DNA from 3 places in the Streptomyces sp. NPDC104226 genome. Region 1 is predicted to be linked to each of the others. Evidence: riboswitches for the same ligand, from Rfam matches in the RefSeq annotation. Region 1 holds a riboswitch; each other region holds the start of a gene.
What was found. A riboswitch is a leader RNA that binds a small molecule or an ion and turns the genes downstream of it on or off. The one in region 1 is predicted to bind cobalamin.

Region 2: another riboswitch for cobalamin. It lies ahead of ACZ60J_RS08250 (ABC transporter substrate-binding protein); the one in region 1 lies ahead of ACZ60J_RS10960 (ribonucleoside triphosphate reductase).
Region 3: another riboswitch for cobalamin. It lies ahead of ACZ60J_RS24275 (ribonucleoside-diphosphate reductase subunit alpha); the one in region 1 lies ahead of ACZ60J_RS10960 (ribonucleoside triphosphate reductase).

The regions. Positions count from the first base shown of each region.
Region 1 is NZ_JBVJMS010000003.1:228,684-234,011, reverse strand. It holds gene ACZ60J_RS10975 (NADP-dependent isocitrate dehydrogenase) at 1-391, shown strand, start outside; gene ACZ60J_RS10970 (hypothetical protein) at 513-896, opposite strand; gene ACZ60J_RS10965 (glycoside hydrolase family 71 protein) at 1,256-2,971, shown strand; cobalamin riboswitch at 3,093-3,232, shown strand; gene ACZ60J_RS10960 (ribonucleoside triphosphate reductase) at 3,276-5,054, shown strand; gene ACZ60J_RS10955 (anaerobic ribonucleoside-triphosphate reductase activating protein) at 5,051-5,328, shown strand, end outside.
Region 2 is NZ_JBVJMS010000002.1:649,331-654,658, reverse strand. It holds gene ACZ60J_RS08275 (ankyrin repeat domain-containing protein) at 1-32, shown strand, start outside; tRNA gene ACZ60J_RS08270 (tRNA-Trp) at 87-159, shown strand; gene ACZ60J_RS08265 (LexA family protein) at 333-575, shown strand; gene ACZ60J_RS08260 (hypothetical protein) at 763-936, opposite strand; gene ACZ60J_RS08255 (helix-turn-helix transcriptional regulator) at 1,122-2,069, shown strand; cobalamin riboswitch at 2,076-2,215, shown strand; gene ACZ60J_RS08250 (ABC transporter substrate-binding protein) at 2,269-3,261, shown strand; gene ACZ60J_RS08245 (FecCD family ABC transporter permease) at 3,258-4,313, shown strand; gene ACZ60J_RS08240 (ABC transporter ATP-binding protein) at 4,325-5,161, shown strand; gene ACZ60J_RS08235 (VOC family protein) at 5,151-5,328, opposite strand, start outside.
Region 3 is NZ_JBVJMS010000007.1:517,620-522,947, reverse strand. It holds gene ACZ60J_RS24290 (carbon starvation CstA family protein) at 1-843, shown strand, start outside; gene ACZ60J_RS24285 (CstA-like transporter-associated (seleno)protein) at 840-1,037, shown strand; gene ACZ60J_RS24280 (GNAT family N-acetyltransferase) at 1,126-1,623, shown strand; cobalamin riboswitch at 1,689-1,817, shown strand; gene ACZ60J_RS24275 (ribonucleoside-diphosphate reductase subunit alpha) at 1,978-4,374, shown strand; gene ACZ60J_RS24270 (ribonucleotide-diphosphate reductase subunit beta) at 4,374-5,328, shown strand, end outside.

The sequences.
Region 1 (5,328 bases):
CTCCTTCGAGCACCTCGCCACCACCACCGGCAACGCCCGCGCCCAGGTGCTGGCCGACACCCTGGACCGGGCGACCGGCACCTTCCTCAACGAGGACAAGTCGCCGAGCCGCAAGCTGGGCGGCATCGACAACCGCGGCAGCCACTTCTACCTGGCCCTGTACTGGGCGCAGGAGCTGTCGCGCCAGACCCAGGACCCGAAGCTGGCCGCGGCCTTCGACCCGCTGGCCAAGACGCTGGCCGAGTCCGAGGAGAAGATCGTCGGCGAGCTCATCGCCGTCCAGGGCTCCCCGGCGGAGATCGGCGGCTACTACCAGCCCGACGCCGCCAAGGCCTCGGCGGTCATGCGGCCGTCCGCGACCCTGAACGAGGCGCTCGCGCTCCTCGGCTGAGGTCCTGCGCCAGGACTGAGGTCCACCGGGGCCGAGGCCCGTCAGGACTGAGGTCCACCGCTTTCACGGGTCCGCCCCGGCCGGCAACCGCCGGCCGGGGCGGACCCGTTCGTGCGCCCGGTCAGAGCCGGTGCACCCGATCCGGAGCGAAGGCCAGCGGATCGCTCCCGGCGGCCAGGACCCGCAGCCCGGGAGCCACGGCGAGCAGCTCGCGCAGCCAGTCCAGGGCCTCGGACGCGAGGTGCTCGCAGCCGTCGAGGACGAGCAGCATGTCGCGCTCCGCCAGCCACGACGCCGCGTTCGTCGTCCCGCACGGCAGGAACGGCATGCCCGGTACGCAGCCCAGCGAAGCCGTCAGGTCGCGGACCCCGAAGCGCCGGTCCATGGACACCACGGCCACGCCGTCGTAGAAATTGGACGAGAGCCGCTGCCCTATCTCCCGTACCACCTGGCTCCGGGGCTCGCGGGACCGTCCGGTGACGGTCAGCACTCTGCCCCGCCGCACGGCGGTGAAAAGACGGGACAGCTCTGTGGAGGCAACCGGGCACGTACCGGCTCCTCTGGAATCCCTCATCGGCACGATGCCCCCCTGCATGCGTGACCAGGTGCGGCAAGAGTGTTGTTTCAAGCCGCATCTAGATGATTATGCGCCAGTTCTATCGGATGGCTAGGGGAATTCCCTATTCCGGTGAAACGCCCGTGCCGCCCGGTGATCGCAGGAGATGTACACCCGACGCGGCTTTGTCCATTCCCGCCGCCCCGACCCCCGGGGAACGGTTGTCCGGGGGCGGGGAATCCGCTGTACTGCTGCTGTGCGGCCCGAGGTACGGGCTTGGCGCGGGCATATGCGGGGGAGGGGTCAGGATGAGTGCGGACCGGCGTCGGGCAGGGCGGGGCGCGAGACCCGAGTCGCACAGGCGCCGTGCGGGCTTCCGTCGCCGAAGACCCCTGCTGAGCCTCTTCCTGTCCGCCTTCCTCCTCGTCGGCGTCGGCGCCGCGACGGGCATCGCCTGGGAGCCCCGCACCGTCGCCGACGCACGGGCCCGCTCCGGACCCGGCCCGGTGGACACCCTTCCCGGCACCCCCGGCGACGGCCCCTCGCCGGCCGCCGGCGGCCCCGGCGCCACCGGCCCGGCCGCGAGCGACCCGCAGAGTCCCGGCGGGCAGACCCCGGCCCCGAAGGCCCAGGGCTCCGGCCCGGACGACGCGGCGCGCCCCACGGGGGCCCTGCCCTTCGACATGCCCCAACCGGCCGTGCTGCGCTCCGGCGCCGCCGGCAAGAAGCTGGTCTTCGCCCACTACTTCACCCCGTACCCGCTCTCCCTGGACAACGTCGGCGCCGACGCCGACTACTACACCCGCAACTACCTGAAGCCGGACGGCGAGAACGGCAAGCACGCGCGCTACGGCGGCCTGCTCCGCGACCGCCCGCTGCCCGTCCCGCCCAAGGACGGGGACTGGGAGCTCGCCAACCTCCGGCAGGAGGTCCGGACGGCCCGCGCCGCAGGCATCGACGGGTTCACCCTCGACCTGCTCTCTCTGACCGGGAAGAACCGGGAACGCTGCAACCTCCTGATGGAAGCGGCCCGTTCGGTGGATCCGGCCTTCAAGATCATGCTGATGCCGGACATGACCTCCCTGGGCACCGACGACCCCGCCGTGCTCGCCGACCTCCTCGCGGAACTCGGCAGGGCCCCGGCCGCCCACCGGCTCCCCGACGGCCGACTGGTCGTCTCGCCGTTCAAGGCGGAGGAGAAGAGCCCCGCCTGGTGGACCGGGGTCATGGACCTCCTGAAGTCCCGGCACGGCATCCGTACCGCCTTCGTCCCGCTCTTCCTCGACTTCGGCGCCCACAGCAGCGCGTTCGAGCCCATCAGCTACGGATTCTCCGAGTGGGGCAGCCGCAGCTACGTCGGCCAGGAGAGCTCCACGCGCGACGTCCGGCGCGCGCACGCCGCGGGCAAGATCTGGATGCAGCCCGTATCGGTCCAGGACGCCCGCCCCAACCAGGGCATCTACGACGAGGCCGGCAACACCGCGACCCTGCGCGCCACATGGAACCGCGCCATCGAGGACGGGGCAGACTGGGTCCAGCTCGCCACCTGGAACGACTACAGCGAGGGCAGCCAGTTCGCGCCCTCCCTGCACAACGGCCATGCCTACCTTGACCTTTCCTCCTACTACCTCACCCGCTTCAAGACGGGCCGCTGGCCGGAGATCGTCCGCGACACGCTCTACCTGAGCTCGCGCACCCAGTTCGCCGCCGCCGACCCGAGCGGCAGCCAGTCCCTCGTGATGGCGCTCCGGGGCGGCAGCGCCGCGGCCCGGGACACGGTGGAGGTGCTGAGCTTCCTGACCGCGCCCGCGAGCATCCGTACGGCCGTGGGAGCGGCCGAGGGCGCGCACGCGGCCCCGGCCGGGGTCCACTCCGAGCTGCTGCCCCTGGCGCCGGGCGTCGGCGCGGCGTCCGTGGTGCGGGGCGGCAAGACCGGGGCCCGGGTGGAACTGCGCCACCGGGTGGAGCGGACGGTGGAGGTGCAGGACCTCCAGTACTACGCCGCCACCAGCGGCCGGAGCTGAGGCTGCAGGGCTCCGGTGCGCGGCCGGAGGGCTCCGGGCGCGTCCGCAGGGGCTGAAGTCCCTTGCCTCGGGACCTTGGTCACCCCATATGTAGTGGTGGTGCTCGGCCGTCGCATCTATATGTAGTGTTGGCTCTGCCGGTTCGGCGGGCCTCTCCCCGACCGAGGCAACAGGGAACCCGGTGGGAATCCGGGACTGCCCCGCAACGGTGAGTCCGCCACGGCGGACGAGTCCGACACCTGCCGGCACGGGGTTTCGCACAAGCCCGCCATTCTTCCGTGCCGAGCCTCGTGGGAGGGCTGCCGTGACTGCTGTCGTCGATGCCGTGGAAACCGTGACCGAGTACCTGGACCGCCGGGACTGGCGGGTGAACGCCAACGCCAACCAGGGCTACTCGCTCGGCGGACTCATCCTCAACGCCGCGGGCAAGGTCACCGCGAACTACTGGCTGGAGCAGGTCTATCCCGCCGCCGTGGCCCGCGCCCACCGTGAGGGCGACCTCCACATCCACGACCTGGACATGCTCTCCGGCTACTGCGCCGGCTGGTCCCTGCGCACCCTGCTCACCGAGGGCTTCAACGGGGTCCCCGGCCAGATCGACTCCGCCCCGCCCAAGCACCTGTCCTCGGCCGTCGGCCAGATCGTGAACTTCCTCGGCACCCTGCAGAACGAATGGGCGGGCGCCCAGGCGTTCTCCTCCTTCGACACGTACCTGGCGCCCTACGTCCGCCTGGACGCGATGACGTACGACCAGGTCAGGCAGTGCATCCAGGAGCTCGTGCACAACCTCAACGTGCCCTCGCGCTGGGGCACCCAGACCCCCTTCACCAACCTCACCTTCGACTGGACCTGCCCCGAGGACCTGCGCGAACAGGTCCCGGTGGTCGCGGGGGAGGAGACCGGCTTCACCTACGGCGAGCTCCAGGCCGAAATGGACATGATCAACCGGGCGTACATCGAGGTGATGACGGAGGGCGACGCCGCCGGGCGGGTGTTCACCTTCCCCATCCCGACCTACAACATCACCCGCGACTTCCCCTGGGAGAGCGAGAACGCCGAGCGGCTCTTCGCGATGACCGCCAAGTACGGTCTCCCGTACTTCCAGAACTTCATCAACTCCGCGCTCGAACCCCACATGATCCGCTCCATGTGCTGCCGGCTCCAGCTCGACCTGACCGAGCTGCTCAAGCGCGGCAACGGCCTCTTCGGCAGCGCCGAGCAGACCGGCTCGCTCGGTGTGGTCACCCTCAACTGCGCCCGGCTCGGGCACCTGTACGCGGGCGACGAGGCGCGGCTGCTGGCCGAGGTGGACCGGCTGTGCGAGCTCGCCAGGGACAGCCTCGAACTCAAGCGGATCACCGTCCAGAACCTGATCGACGGCGGCCTCTTCCCCTACACCAAGCGGTACTTGGGCACCCTGCGCAACCACTTCTCCACCATCGGGGTCAACGGCGTCAACGAGATGGTCCGCAACTTCAGCGGGGACGCGTACGACATCACCGATCCCGCGGGGCACGCCCTCGCGGTCCGCCTCCTGGACCGGGTCCGGGCCCGGATGGTCGACTTCCAGGAGAGCACCGGCCACCTGTACAACCTGGAGGCCACCCCCGCCGAGGGCACGACGTACCGCTTCGCGAAGGAGGACCGGGCGCGCTTCCCCGGCATCCTCCAGGCCGGCACCGACACCAACCCGTACTACACCAACTCCTCCCAGCTGCCCGTCGGCTGGACCGACGACCCCTTCGAGGCGCTGGAACGCCAGGACGAACTGCAGGGCAAGTACACGGGCGGCACCGTCCTGCACCTGTACACCCCCGAGCGGATCCCGACGGCGGAGGCCTGCCGCAAGCTGGTCCGGCGCTCGCTGGAGACCTTCCGGCTCCCGTACCTGACGGTGACCCCGACCTTCTCCATCTGCGCGGACCACGGCTACCTGGCGGGGGAGCAGCCCCACTGCCCCACGTGCGGGGCGGCGTGCGAGGTCTGGACCCGGGTCATGGGCTACCACCGCCCGGTGTCCTCCTTCAACATCGGCAAGAAGGGCGAACACGCCGAGCGCGTCCACTTCAAGGCGGCGGTGTGAGCGGCGGGGCGGCCCCGGACGGGGCGGCCGTCGATTCGACCGGCGCTGCCGCCACCGGCGCGGCGGCCTCCGGCGACGTCATCCGCATCGGAGGCTGGTCCCGGCTGTCCACCTGCGACTGGCCCGGAAGGCTGGTCACCACCGTCTTCTGCCAGGGCTGCCCCTGGCGCTGCGGCTACTGCCACAACCCCGGCCTGCTGCCGGCCCGGGCCCCCGCCGCCGTCTCCTGGGACGAGGTGCTCGGCCACCTCGCCCGCCGGACGGGGCTGCTCGA
Region 2 (5,328 bases), on a different contig from region 1:
CCCGCACACGGGGCGAAATTCTCAACGGTTGACCACCGAATTCAGTGGATCTTCGGAGTGCGGCATGGCATGGTTGGTCTCACCGAAGGGGCGTAGCTCAGTTGGTAGAGCATCGGTCTCCAAAACCGAGTGTCGTAGGTTCGAGTCCTGCCGCCCCTGCAAGGAAAAGCCCAGGTCAGACATAGTCTGCCTGGGCTTTCTTGCTGTCGGTCCAGGTTGTCGCTGCGCCGGACTGTGGTGCGGCTGCGGCTCGGCTTGCATCGATATTCGAACACGTGCGCTACTGGAGTCATGCACCACCGCACACGCCCGCACGTCCGGCAGGCCCCCGCATGATCCCCCTCAAGCCCCGCCGACGCCTCATCCTGGAAGCGATCGCCCGGCACATCGCCGTGCACGGCCGTGGGCCGACGGTCCGGGAGCTCGGTGCCGCGGTGGGCCTGTCCTCGTCCAGCAGCGTGGCGCACCAGCTGGGTGAGCTGGAGAAGCGGCACCTGCTCAGCCGGCGGGACCGCGGGTGGAGCAGTGTCGAACTGACCCCGGCTGCCACCCGGCTGCTCGCCGAGCCCGGGTAGCCGGCATGGGTCCGCCCGTCGGTCGCTGTCCCCGAAGGGCCCGACGGGCGGTACAACCGGCGCAGCAGCATCCCCGCTAGCTAGAGCCGATGTGATGTGTCCACGCTAGCCGTGCCCACTGACAACGGGCGGCGTGGTAGGCGGGGGGAACCTCCCGCGGGTAGGTCGGGAGGGTCGTCCGCACTGGTCAGGCGGTCGGCCCGGCGTCGTCGAGCTCCCAGCGCGCCAGGATCTCGGCCACGCGCGGGTACCGCTCGAGGATCTCGGCATCACTCAGGTCCGCGTCTGCTCCCCCGAGGACTGTGCGGAGGGGGGTGCCGTCGGACAGCGTCATCACTCGGGTGCGGTACTCGTCGGTCATGGGCCCTCCAGCGTTCGGTCGGCTGAGGCGCCCACGATCCGCCTGGCACATGCCTGCGTCAACCCCTGTGGAATTGATCCTTCCAGAACGTTCACGTGTCAGGCTACGGGTCCTCACCCAGCGGCCGGAGCACCCCGCAGGGTCTGCTGGGGCCAGGAGTGATCAGGAGCACCTAGCCTGGGGGCATGAACGCCAGCGCCGGGCGCGAGCCCCGTTCGGACCTGCGGGACTTCCTGCGTTCCCGGCGTGCCCGGATCGGGCCCGAGGAGGTGGGGGCCGCCGCGCATCCGGGGCGGCGGCGGGTGCCCGGGCTGCGGCGGGAGGAGGTCGCGCAGCTTGCGGGGGTCAGCGTCGACTACTACACGCGGCTGGAGCAGGGCCGCACCCAGCACGTCTCCGACGAGGTCCTCGACGCCGTGGCCCGGGCGCTTCGGCTCGACGCGACCGAGCGGTCCCACCTCTTCGGCCTGGCCCGGCCGCAGCCGGCCCCCGGGCCCGGGCGCGCCGCCGGCGCGGCGGCCGGAGCCTCCGGCCGCGCGGGAGCCGGCGGCCCGCAGCGGGTCCGGGCGGGCCTGTACCGGGTGCTGGACGCCCTGGAGGACGGCACCCCGGCGATGATCATGGGGCACCGGCTGGAGGTCCTGGCCGCGAACCGGCTCGCCGAGGCGCTGTACGCCGACTTCGGAGCCGCGGAGACCGACCCCCCGGAGGCGGGCGCACCCGGTGGCGGCGGGCGCAATTTTGCGCGGTTCCTCTTCCTTGACCCCGCAGCCCGCGGGCTCTTCGCCGACTGGGAGGGGGCCGCGCGCGCAGCCGTCGCCGCGCTGCGGTTCTACGCGGGCCGGCGCCCGTACGATCCGGATCTGAGCCCGCTCGTCGAGGAACTGGGCACGGCCGATGCGGATTTCCGGCGCTGGTGGGCCGGGCACGACGTGCTCGAACACACCCACGGGACCAAGCGCTTCCGGCACCCGGTCGTCGGCGAACTGGCCCTGGAGTACGAGTCCTTCGCCTTCCCGGACGACCCCGACCAGACCCTCTACCTCTACACGGCCGAACCGGGATCACCCTCCGACGAGGCCCTGCGCACCCTCGCCTCCCGGGTCGCCGATGCGGTGCGCGCGCACCGCTGACACGCCCTTCTGGCAGACTGGGCCGCGTTATCCAGGCGGTGCAGGACAGGAAACCGGTGCGAATCCGGTGCGGTCCCGCCACTGTGACCGGTCGTCCCCGTGCGGGGACCCGGGAGTCAGACACTGACGCACCGCCTCTTTCGGGCCGATCATTCGGCCGTTCGACCAGGGGACGCGGATCCCCCGGAGAGGCTTCGCCATGTCCTGGCACCCCCGTGCGCTGCTGCGCGCACTCCTGCCCGTCCCCCTCCTGATACCGCTGGTCGCCTGCGCGGGATCATCCCCGGCGCAGGACGCGAAGGCGGAGGCGGGCGCCGCGCCCGGATTCCCGTACACGGTCACCAACTGCGGTGTCACCAGCACCTATCAGGCACCGCCGCAGCGTGCGGTCACCATGAACCAGCACGCCACCGAGATCCTCCTGGCCCTCGGCCTGGAGGGCAGGACGGTCGGGACGGCCTACCTGGACGACGCCGTACTGCCCGCCTACCGGCCCGCGTACGACAAGATCAAGGTGCTGGCGAAGGAGTACCCCTCCAAGGAGATCCTCCTCGGAGCCAACCCCGACTTCGTGTACGGCGGTTACTCCAGCGCCTTCGACAAGGCGCAGGGCCGCGACCGCGAGGGGCTCGCGAAGTCCGGCATCAACTCCCGGCTCAGCGTGGAGTACTGCACCGAGGGCAAGGTCGGCCTCGACCAGCTCAGGACCGAAATCACCGAGGTGGCCCGGACCTTCGGCGTGCCCGAGCGCGGCGAACGGCTCATCGCGGACGAACAGCGCCGCATCGAAGCCGTCAGCGCCCGTGTGAAGGACCGGGCCAAGCCCGCCGTCTTCGTCTACGACTCGGGCGAGGCCTCCGCCTTCACCTCGGGCGGCAAGGGCATCGGCAACGAGATCGTCGCGCTGGCGGGCGGCACGAACGTGTTCGCCGACCTCGACGACACCTTCGGCGACGTGTCGTGGGAGAAGGTCATCGAGCGGCGGCCCGAGGTCGTCCTCATCTACGACTACGGCGGCACCACCGTCGAAGCCAAGAAGCAGCGCCTGCTCAACGACCCGGCGCTGGCGCAGGTCCCCGCCGTCAAGAACCAGCGGTTCGTCGTGCTGCCGCTGTCCTCGGCCGTGCTCGGCGTACGCGTCGCCGACGCCGTCGAATCGCTGGGCGGCCAGCTCCACCCCGCCGCCCCGTGAGGCTCCGGGCCGCCCGCGCGTTCACCCGTACCCCCGTCGTACTGGCCCTGCTCGGCGCCGCGCTGGCCGCATCGGCCCTGGCGGGCCTGGCCCTGGGGCCGGTACGGATCCCTCCGGGCCAGGTGCTCGACATCGTGCTCGCAGGGCCGGGACCCGCAGGAGGCACGGGCGCCTTCGGGGCGATCGTGTGGGACGTCCGCATGCCGCGCGTCCTGCTCGGAGCCGTCGTCGGCGCGGGCCTCGCCGTCGCGGGAACCGTGCTCCAGGCCCTCGTCCGCAATCCGCTCGCCGACCCGTTCCTGCTCGGGGCCTCCTCCGGGGCCTCGGCCGGGGCGGTGCTGGTGATCGTCTTCGGCGCCGGCTTCCTCGGCTCCGCGGGCGGCGCCGCGGTACCGCTCGCCGCGTTCGCCGGGTCGATGGGCGCGCTCGTCGCCGTCTACGCGATGGCCCGGCGCGGCGGCACCATGACCACCGGCCGGCTGATCCTCGCCGGAGTCGCCGTCCAGTACGTGCTCTCCGCCCTGACCAGCCTGGTCCTGGTGCTGGCCGCCCATCCCGATCAGATCCGCAGCGTGCTGTTCTGGACCCTCGGCGGGCTGGGCGGGGCGCGCTGGAGCGAACTGGCCCTGCCCGCCACGGCCCTGCTCCTCGGCACCGGGCTGCTCGTCGCCCTGGCCCGGCCGCTCGACCTGCTGCTCGCGGGCGAGGAGGGCGCCCAGACGCTCGGCCTGGACACGGGCCGGTTCCGGGCCGCCGTGTTCGTCCTCACCTCGCTGGTCATCGGCGTACTGGTGGCCTACAGCGGGGCGATCGGCTTCGTCGGACTGATGGTCCCGCACGCCGCCCGGATGGCCGTCGGCGCCGGGCACCGGGCGCTGCTGCCCGTGGCCGCGCTGGGCGGGGCGGTGTTCCTGACCCTGGCCGACCTGATCGCCCGTACCGCCGCCGCACCGGAGGAGATCCCGGTGGGCGTGGTCACGGCACTGGTCGGCGGGCCGTTCTTCCTGTGGATGCTGCGCAGGTCCACCCGTACCGAAGGGGTCGTGGGATGACGGCGGGACGGATGCGACAGGCAGGACCGGAAGCCCGTGTGGGCCCCGCGGGAGAGGCTCGGCCTGCGGAACTCGCCGTCGAGGCCGTGCGGTACGCGATCGACGGGCAGCCGCTGCTGCACGGGATCGACCTCACGGCCCGCCCCGGCGAGACGGTCGGCGTCGTCGGCCCCAACGGGAGCGGCAAGACGACACTGCTGCGCTGCGTCTACGGCGCCCTGCGCCCGACCGGCGGGCGCGTCCTGCTGGGCGGCGTGGACGCGGCCTCGCTCGGCGCCAAGGACCGGGCCCGGCGGGTGGCGGTGGTGCCCCAGGACGCGGCCGGTACGTTCGGGCTCACCGTGCGGGAGGTGGTCGCCATGGGGCGCAGCCCCCACAAGCGGTTCTGGGAGCAGGACGGACCCGACGACGTGCGTCGCGTCGCGCGGGCCCTGGAGACCGTCGGCGCGGCGGCCCTCGCGGGCCGCCGCTTCGACGGGCTCTCGGGCGGCGAGCGCCAGCGCGCCCTGGTGGCCAGGGCCCTGGTCCAGGACCCGGGCCTGCTCGCCCTGGACGAACCGACCAACCACCTGGACATCCGCTACCAACTGGAGGTCCTCGCTCTGGTCCGCGCCCTGCCGGCCACCGCCCTGCTGGTCCTGCACGACCTCAACCTGGCGGCGATGTACTGCGACCGCCTGTACGTCCTGGCGGGCGGCCGCGTGGTGGCCTCGGGCACCCCGGCACAGGTGCTGACGGAGGGCCTGCTGGCCGAGGTCTACGGAGTCCGCACCCGTATCGGCGTCCACCCGACGACGGGGGCGCCGACCATCGTCTACCTCCCGGAGGAAGGCGGACCTACTCCTTGAAGCCGCCGTACGGGACGGTGATCAGCTCCATGCCGTGGCCCGAGGGGTCCTCGAAGTAGACACCGCGGCCGCCGTCGTTGTGATTGATCTCGCCGGGGCGCTGCCCGTGCGGGTCGGCGAAGTAGGTGATCCGCCCCCGCTTGATCTTCTCGAAGGCGTCGTCGAAC
Region 3 (5,328 bases), on a different contig from region 1:
GCTCCGACCTTCGCACTCGGAATGTCGGAGATCTTCTCGGCCGTGATCGGCGGCGCCTCGATGAAGGCGTTCTGGTACCACTTCGCGATCATGTTCGAGGCCCTGTTCATCCTGACGACCGTGGACGCCGGCACCCGCGTGGGCCGCTTCATGCTCCAGGACACCCTCGGCAACGTGCACAAGTCCTTCAAGGACGTCAGCTGGAAGCCCGGCGTCTGGTTCGCCAGCGCGGTCGTCGTCGGCGGCTGGGGCTACTTCCTGTGGGTCGGCGTCAAGGACCCGCTGGGCGGCATCAACCAGCTCTTCCCGCTGTTCGGCATCGCGAACCAGCTGCTCGCGGCCGTCGCCCTGGCCGTCTGCACCACCCTGCTGATCAAGTCCGGACGCCTCAAGTGGGCCTGGGTGACGGGCGTTCCGCTGGCCTGGGACCTGGCCGTCACGCTCACCGCCAGCTACCAGAAGATCTTCTCCGACAACCCGAAGATCGGCTTCTTCGCGCAGCGGGACGTCTACCAGGACGGGATCGAGGCGGGCAAGGTCCTCAAGCCCGCCAAGAACATGGACGAGATGCACACCGTGGTCACCAACGCCACGGTGGACGGCGTCCTGTCGGTGTTCTTCGCCCTGCTGATCATCATCGTGCTCGTGGACGCCGCCCGGACCTGTCTGGCGGCCATCCGCAAGCCCGAGTCGGTCACGCTCGCCGAGGTCCCGTGGACCGAGTCCAAGATCGTCGCCCCGGCCGGTCTGATCCCGACCGACGAGGAGCGGGCCGAACTCGCCGCCGCCGGACTCGACTCGGGCGGGGGCCGCACGCAGGACTCCGTACGGGAACCCGCGTGACGCGCCTGCGCCACGTGCTGGGCCGGGCCCGGTTCTTCGTCAGGGAGTTCTCGGGCGAGGCGGCCTACGACCACTACGTGGCCCACGCCCGTACGCACGACCCGGACGCGGTGGTCCCGTCGCGCCGGGACTTCGAACGGGCCCGCACGGACGCCCGCGAGGGCGACCCGCGCGAAGGGTTCCGCTGCTGCTGAACCGGCGGGAAGCCGAGAGGCCGCCGCGTTCCGTCCACCCGACGGAACGCGGCGGCCTCTTTTCCTGCCCTGGCGCACACTCGATGCCATGGACATCATCATCAGGACGGCGGCGGCCGCCGAATACGAAGAGCTCGGGGAGATCACCGCACGGGCGTACCTCGACGACGGACTGCTCGACTTCGCCGAGGACGACCCCTACCTGAGCCGGCTGCGCGACGTCGCCGGCCGGGCTCCCGACGGCGAGGTGCTCGTAGCGGAGTACGAGGGCACGCTGCTCGGCGGTGTGACCTTCGCCCCTCCCGGCAGCCCGCTCTGCGACATCGCAGGCCCCGGCGAGGCGGAGTTCCGGATGCTGGCCGTCTCCCCGGCGGCGCGCGGACGCGGCGCGGGCGAGGCCCTCGTACGGGCCTGCGTGAACCGCGCCCGGGAGCTGGAGGGCGTGGGCCACCTGGTGCTGTCGACCACGGAGAAGATGCTCGGGGCGCACCGGATCTACGACCGGCTGGGCTTCGTACGGACGCCCGAGCGGGACTGGTACCCGGTTCCGGGGCTGCCGCTGCTCACCTACCGCCTGGAGCTCTAGGGCCTGCCGTCCGCGAGGAGCGACACAACATGTGGGGGCTACCGCGAGCACCGGCCCCCACATGTATGCTCATGCTCGCTGTCGTCGCAGGGGAATCCGGTGAGAATCCGGAACTGTCCCGCAACGGTATGAAATGCACCGACCCGCTCGGTGCATCCGCAAGTCCGAGGACCTGCCGACAGTGCGCCCGGCTCGTCCGAACCGGGTGCAGACACGTCCGGGCCTCGCGGTTGGGCCGGTGGACGCCACGTGGTGCACGCGCACGGCCCTGCCAGGCACGCGCGCCCCCACGTGCGCCCCCTCGCGCCCCGCACCAACGGTGATCCCGGAGCCGAGCGAGGGAGAGCTCCCCCCGTGACCATCGCGCCTTCCGCACCGCGCGCCGAGTCCGACCCGTCCGCCTACGAGGGTCCGGGGGCCGCGCTCCTGCGCACGCTCACCGAGCTGACCGCCGACCTGCCCGACACCGACCCCGGCCGGGTCGCCGCCGCCGCGCTGCGCGGCCGCAGCGCCGCCGCCGACGAGGCGGAGCTCCGTACGCTCGCCACCGAGGCGGCCGCCGGGCTGATCTCCGAGGACCCGGCGTACTCCCGGCTCGCCGCCCGCCTGCTGACGCTGGCCGTCCGCGACGAGGCCGCCGGCCAGGGCTCCACCTCCTTCTCCGACTCCGTCGAGGTCGGCCACCGCGAGGGGCTCATCGCCGACCGCACCGCGGACTTCGTACGCCTGCACGCGAACCGGCTCGACGCGCTGGTCGAGCACGCGCTCGCCGAGGGCGCCGACGACCGCTTCGGCTTCTTCGGCCTGCGCACCCTGCACAGCCGCTACCTGCTGCGGCACCCGATCACCCGCCAGGTCATCGAGACCCCCCAGTACTTCATGCTGCGCGTGGCCTGCGGCCTCGCGGAGAACGACTCCGTGCAGGCCGTCGAGGAAGTCGCCTCCCTCTACCGGCTGATGAGCCGCCTGGACTACCTGCCGTCCTCCCCCACGCTCTTCAACTCCGGCACCCGCCACCCGCAGATGTCCTCCTGCTACCTGCTGGACTCCCCGCTGGACGAGCTGGACTCGATCTACGACCGCTACCACCAGGTCGCGCGCCTCTCCAAGCACGCCGGCGGCATCGGCCTCTCGTACTCCCGCATCCGCGCCCGCGGTTCGCTGATCCGCGGGACGAACGGCCACTCCAACGGCATCGTGCCGTTCCTGAAGACCCTGGACGCCTCCGTCGCCGCCGTGAACCAGGGCGGCCGCCGCAAGGGCGCCGCCGCGGTCTACCTGGAGACCTGGCACGCGGACATCGAGGAGTTCCTGGAGCTCCGCGACAACACCGGCGAGGACCAGCGCCGCACCCACAACCTGAACCTGGCCCACTGGGTGCCGGACGAGTTCATGCGCCGTGTGAACGCCGACGCCGACTGGTCGCTGTTCTCCCCCGCCGACGTCCCCGAGCTGGTCGACCTGTGGGGCGACGCGTTCGACGCCGCCTACCGCAAGGCCGAGGAGTCGGGCCTGGCCCGCAAGAGCATGCCCGCCCGCGACCTGTACGGCCGGATGATGCGCACCCTCGCGCAGACCGGCCAGGGCTGGATGACCTTCAAGGACGCCTCCAACCGCACGGCGAACCAGACCGCCGAGCCGGGCACCGTCGTCCACTCCTCGAACCTCTGCACCGAGATCATCGAGGTCACCAACGACGGCGAGACGGCCGTCTGCAACCTCGGCTCGGTCAACCTGGGCGCCTTCGTGGTCCAGGGGGCCGACGGCGGGGACATCGACTGGGAGCGGCTCGACGAGACCGTCCGCACCGCGGTCACCTTCCTCGACCGCGTCGTGGACATCAACTTCTACCCGACCGAGCAGGCCGGCCGCTCCAACGCCCGCTGGCGTCCGGTGGGCCTGGGCGCGATGGGCCTCCAGGACGTCTTCTTCCAGCTGAAGCTGCCCTTCGACTCCCCCGCGGCGAAGGCCCTGTCCACGAAGCTCTCCGAGCGCATCATGCTCGCCGCCTACGAGGCCTCCTGCGACCTGGCCGAGCGCAACGGCCCGCTCCCGGCATGGGAGCAGACCCGCACGGCCCGCGGCGTCCTGCACCCCGACCACTACGACGTCGAGCTGAACTGGCCGGAGCGCTGGGACGCGCTGCGCGCCCGCGTCACGCAGTCCGGGATGCGCAACTCGCTCCTGCTGGCCATCGCCCCGACGGCGACCATCGCCTCCATCGCGGGCGTGTACGAGTGCATCGAGCCGCAGGTCTCCAACCTCTTCAAGCGCGAGACCCTGAGCGGGGAGTTCCTCCAGGTCAACGGCTACCTGGTGGAGGAGCTCAAGCGGCTCGGCGTCTGGGACGCCCAGACCCGCGAGGCGCTTCGCGAGTCCTCCGGCTCCGTCCAGGGCTTCGGCTGGATCCCCGCGGAGGTGCGCGACCTGTACCGCACGGCGTGGGAGATCCCGCAGCGCGGCCTGATCGACATGGCGGCGGCGCGCACCCCGTTCCTCGACCAGTCCCAGTCGCTGAACCTGTTCCTGGAGACGCCCACCATCGGCAAGCTCAGCTCGATGTACGCGTACGCCTGGAAGCAGGGCCTGAAGACCACGTACTACCTGCGTTCCCGCCCCGCGACGAAGATCGCCCGCGCCGCCTCCGGCAGCACGGTCCCGGCGGCCGCCGCTCCGCTCCCGCAGGCCGTCGACGCCGACGCGCTGGCCTGCTCCCTTGAAAACCCCGAGTCCTGCGAGGCATGCCAGTAATGAGCACCACCGACACCACGAAGAACCTCCTCGACCCGGGCTTCGAACTGACCCTGCGCCCCATGCGCTACCCGGACTTCTACGAGCGCTACCGGGACGCGATCAAGAACACCTGGACCGTCGAGGAGGTCGACCTCCACTCGGACGTCGCGGACCTCGCGAAGCTGACGCCCTCCGAGCAGCACATGATCGGCCGGCTGGTCGCCTTCTTCGCGACGGGCGACTCGATCGTCTCGAACAACCTGGTCCTGACCCTGTACAAGCACATCAACTCCCCGGAGGCGCGCCTGTACCTGTCGCGCCAGCTCTTCGAGGAGGCCGTGCACGTCCAGTTCTACCTGACGCTGCTCGACACCTACCTGCCCGACCCGGACGACCGCGCGGCCGCCTTCGACGCGGTCGAGGAGATCCCGTCGATCCGCGAGAAGGCGCAGTTCTGCTTCCGCTGGATGGACTCGGTGGAGAAGATCGACCGTCTGGAGACGGCCGCCGACCGCCGCCGCTTCCTGCTGAACCTGATCTGCTTCGCCGCCTGCATCGAGGGCCTGTTCTTCTACGGTGCCTTCGCGTACGTGTACTGGTTCCGCTCCCGCGGCCTGCTCCACGGTCTGGCGACGGGCACCAACTGGGTCTTCCGCGACGAGACCTGCCACATGAACTTCGCCTTCGAGGTCGTGGACACGGTCCGCAAGGAGGAGCCGGAGCTCTTCGACGACGCCCTCCAGCAGCAGGTCACCGACATGCTGAAGGAGGCCGTGGAGGCGGAGCTGCAGTTCGGCCGGGACCTGTGCGGTGACGGCCTGCCGGGCATGAACACCGAGTCCATGCGCGAGTACCTGGAGTGCGTCGCGGACCAGCGCCTGGTCCGCCTGGGCTTCCCGCCGATCTACGGCTCGCAGAACCCGTTCACCTTCATGGAGCTCCAGGGCGTCCAGGAGCTGACGAACTTCTTCG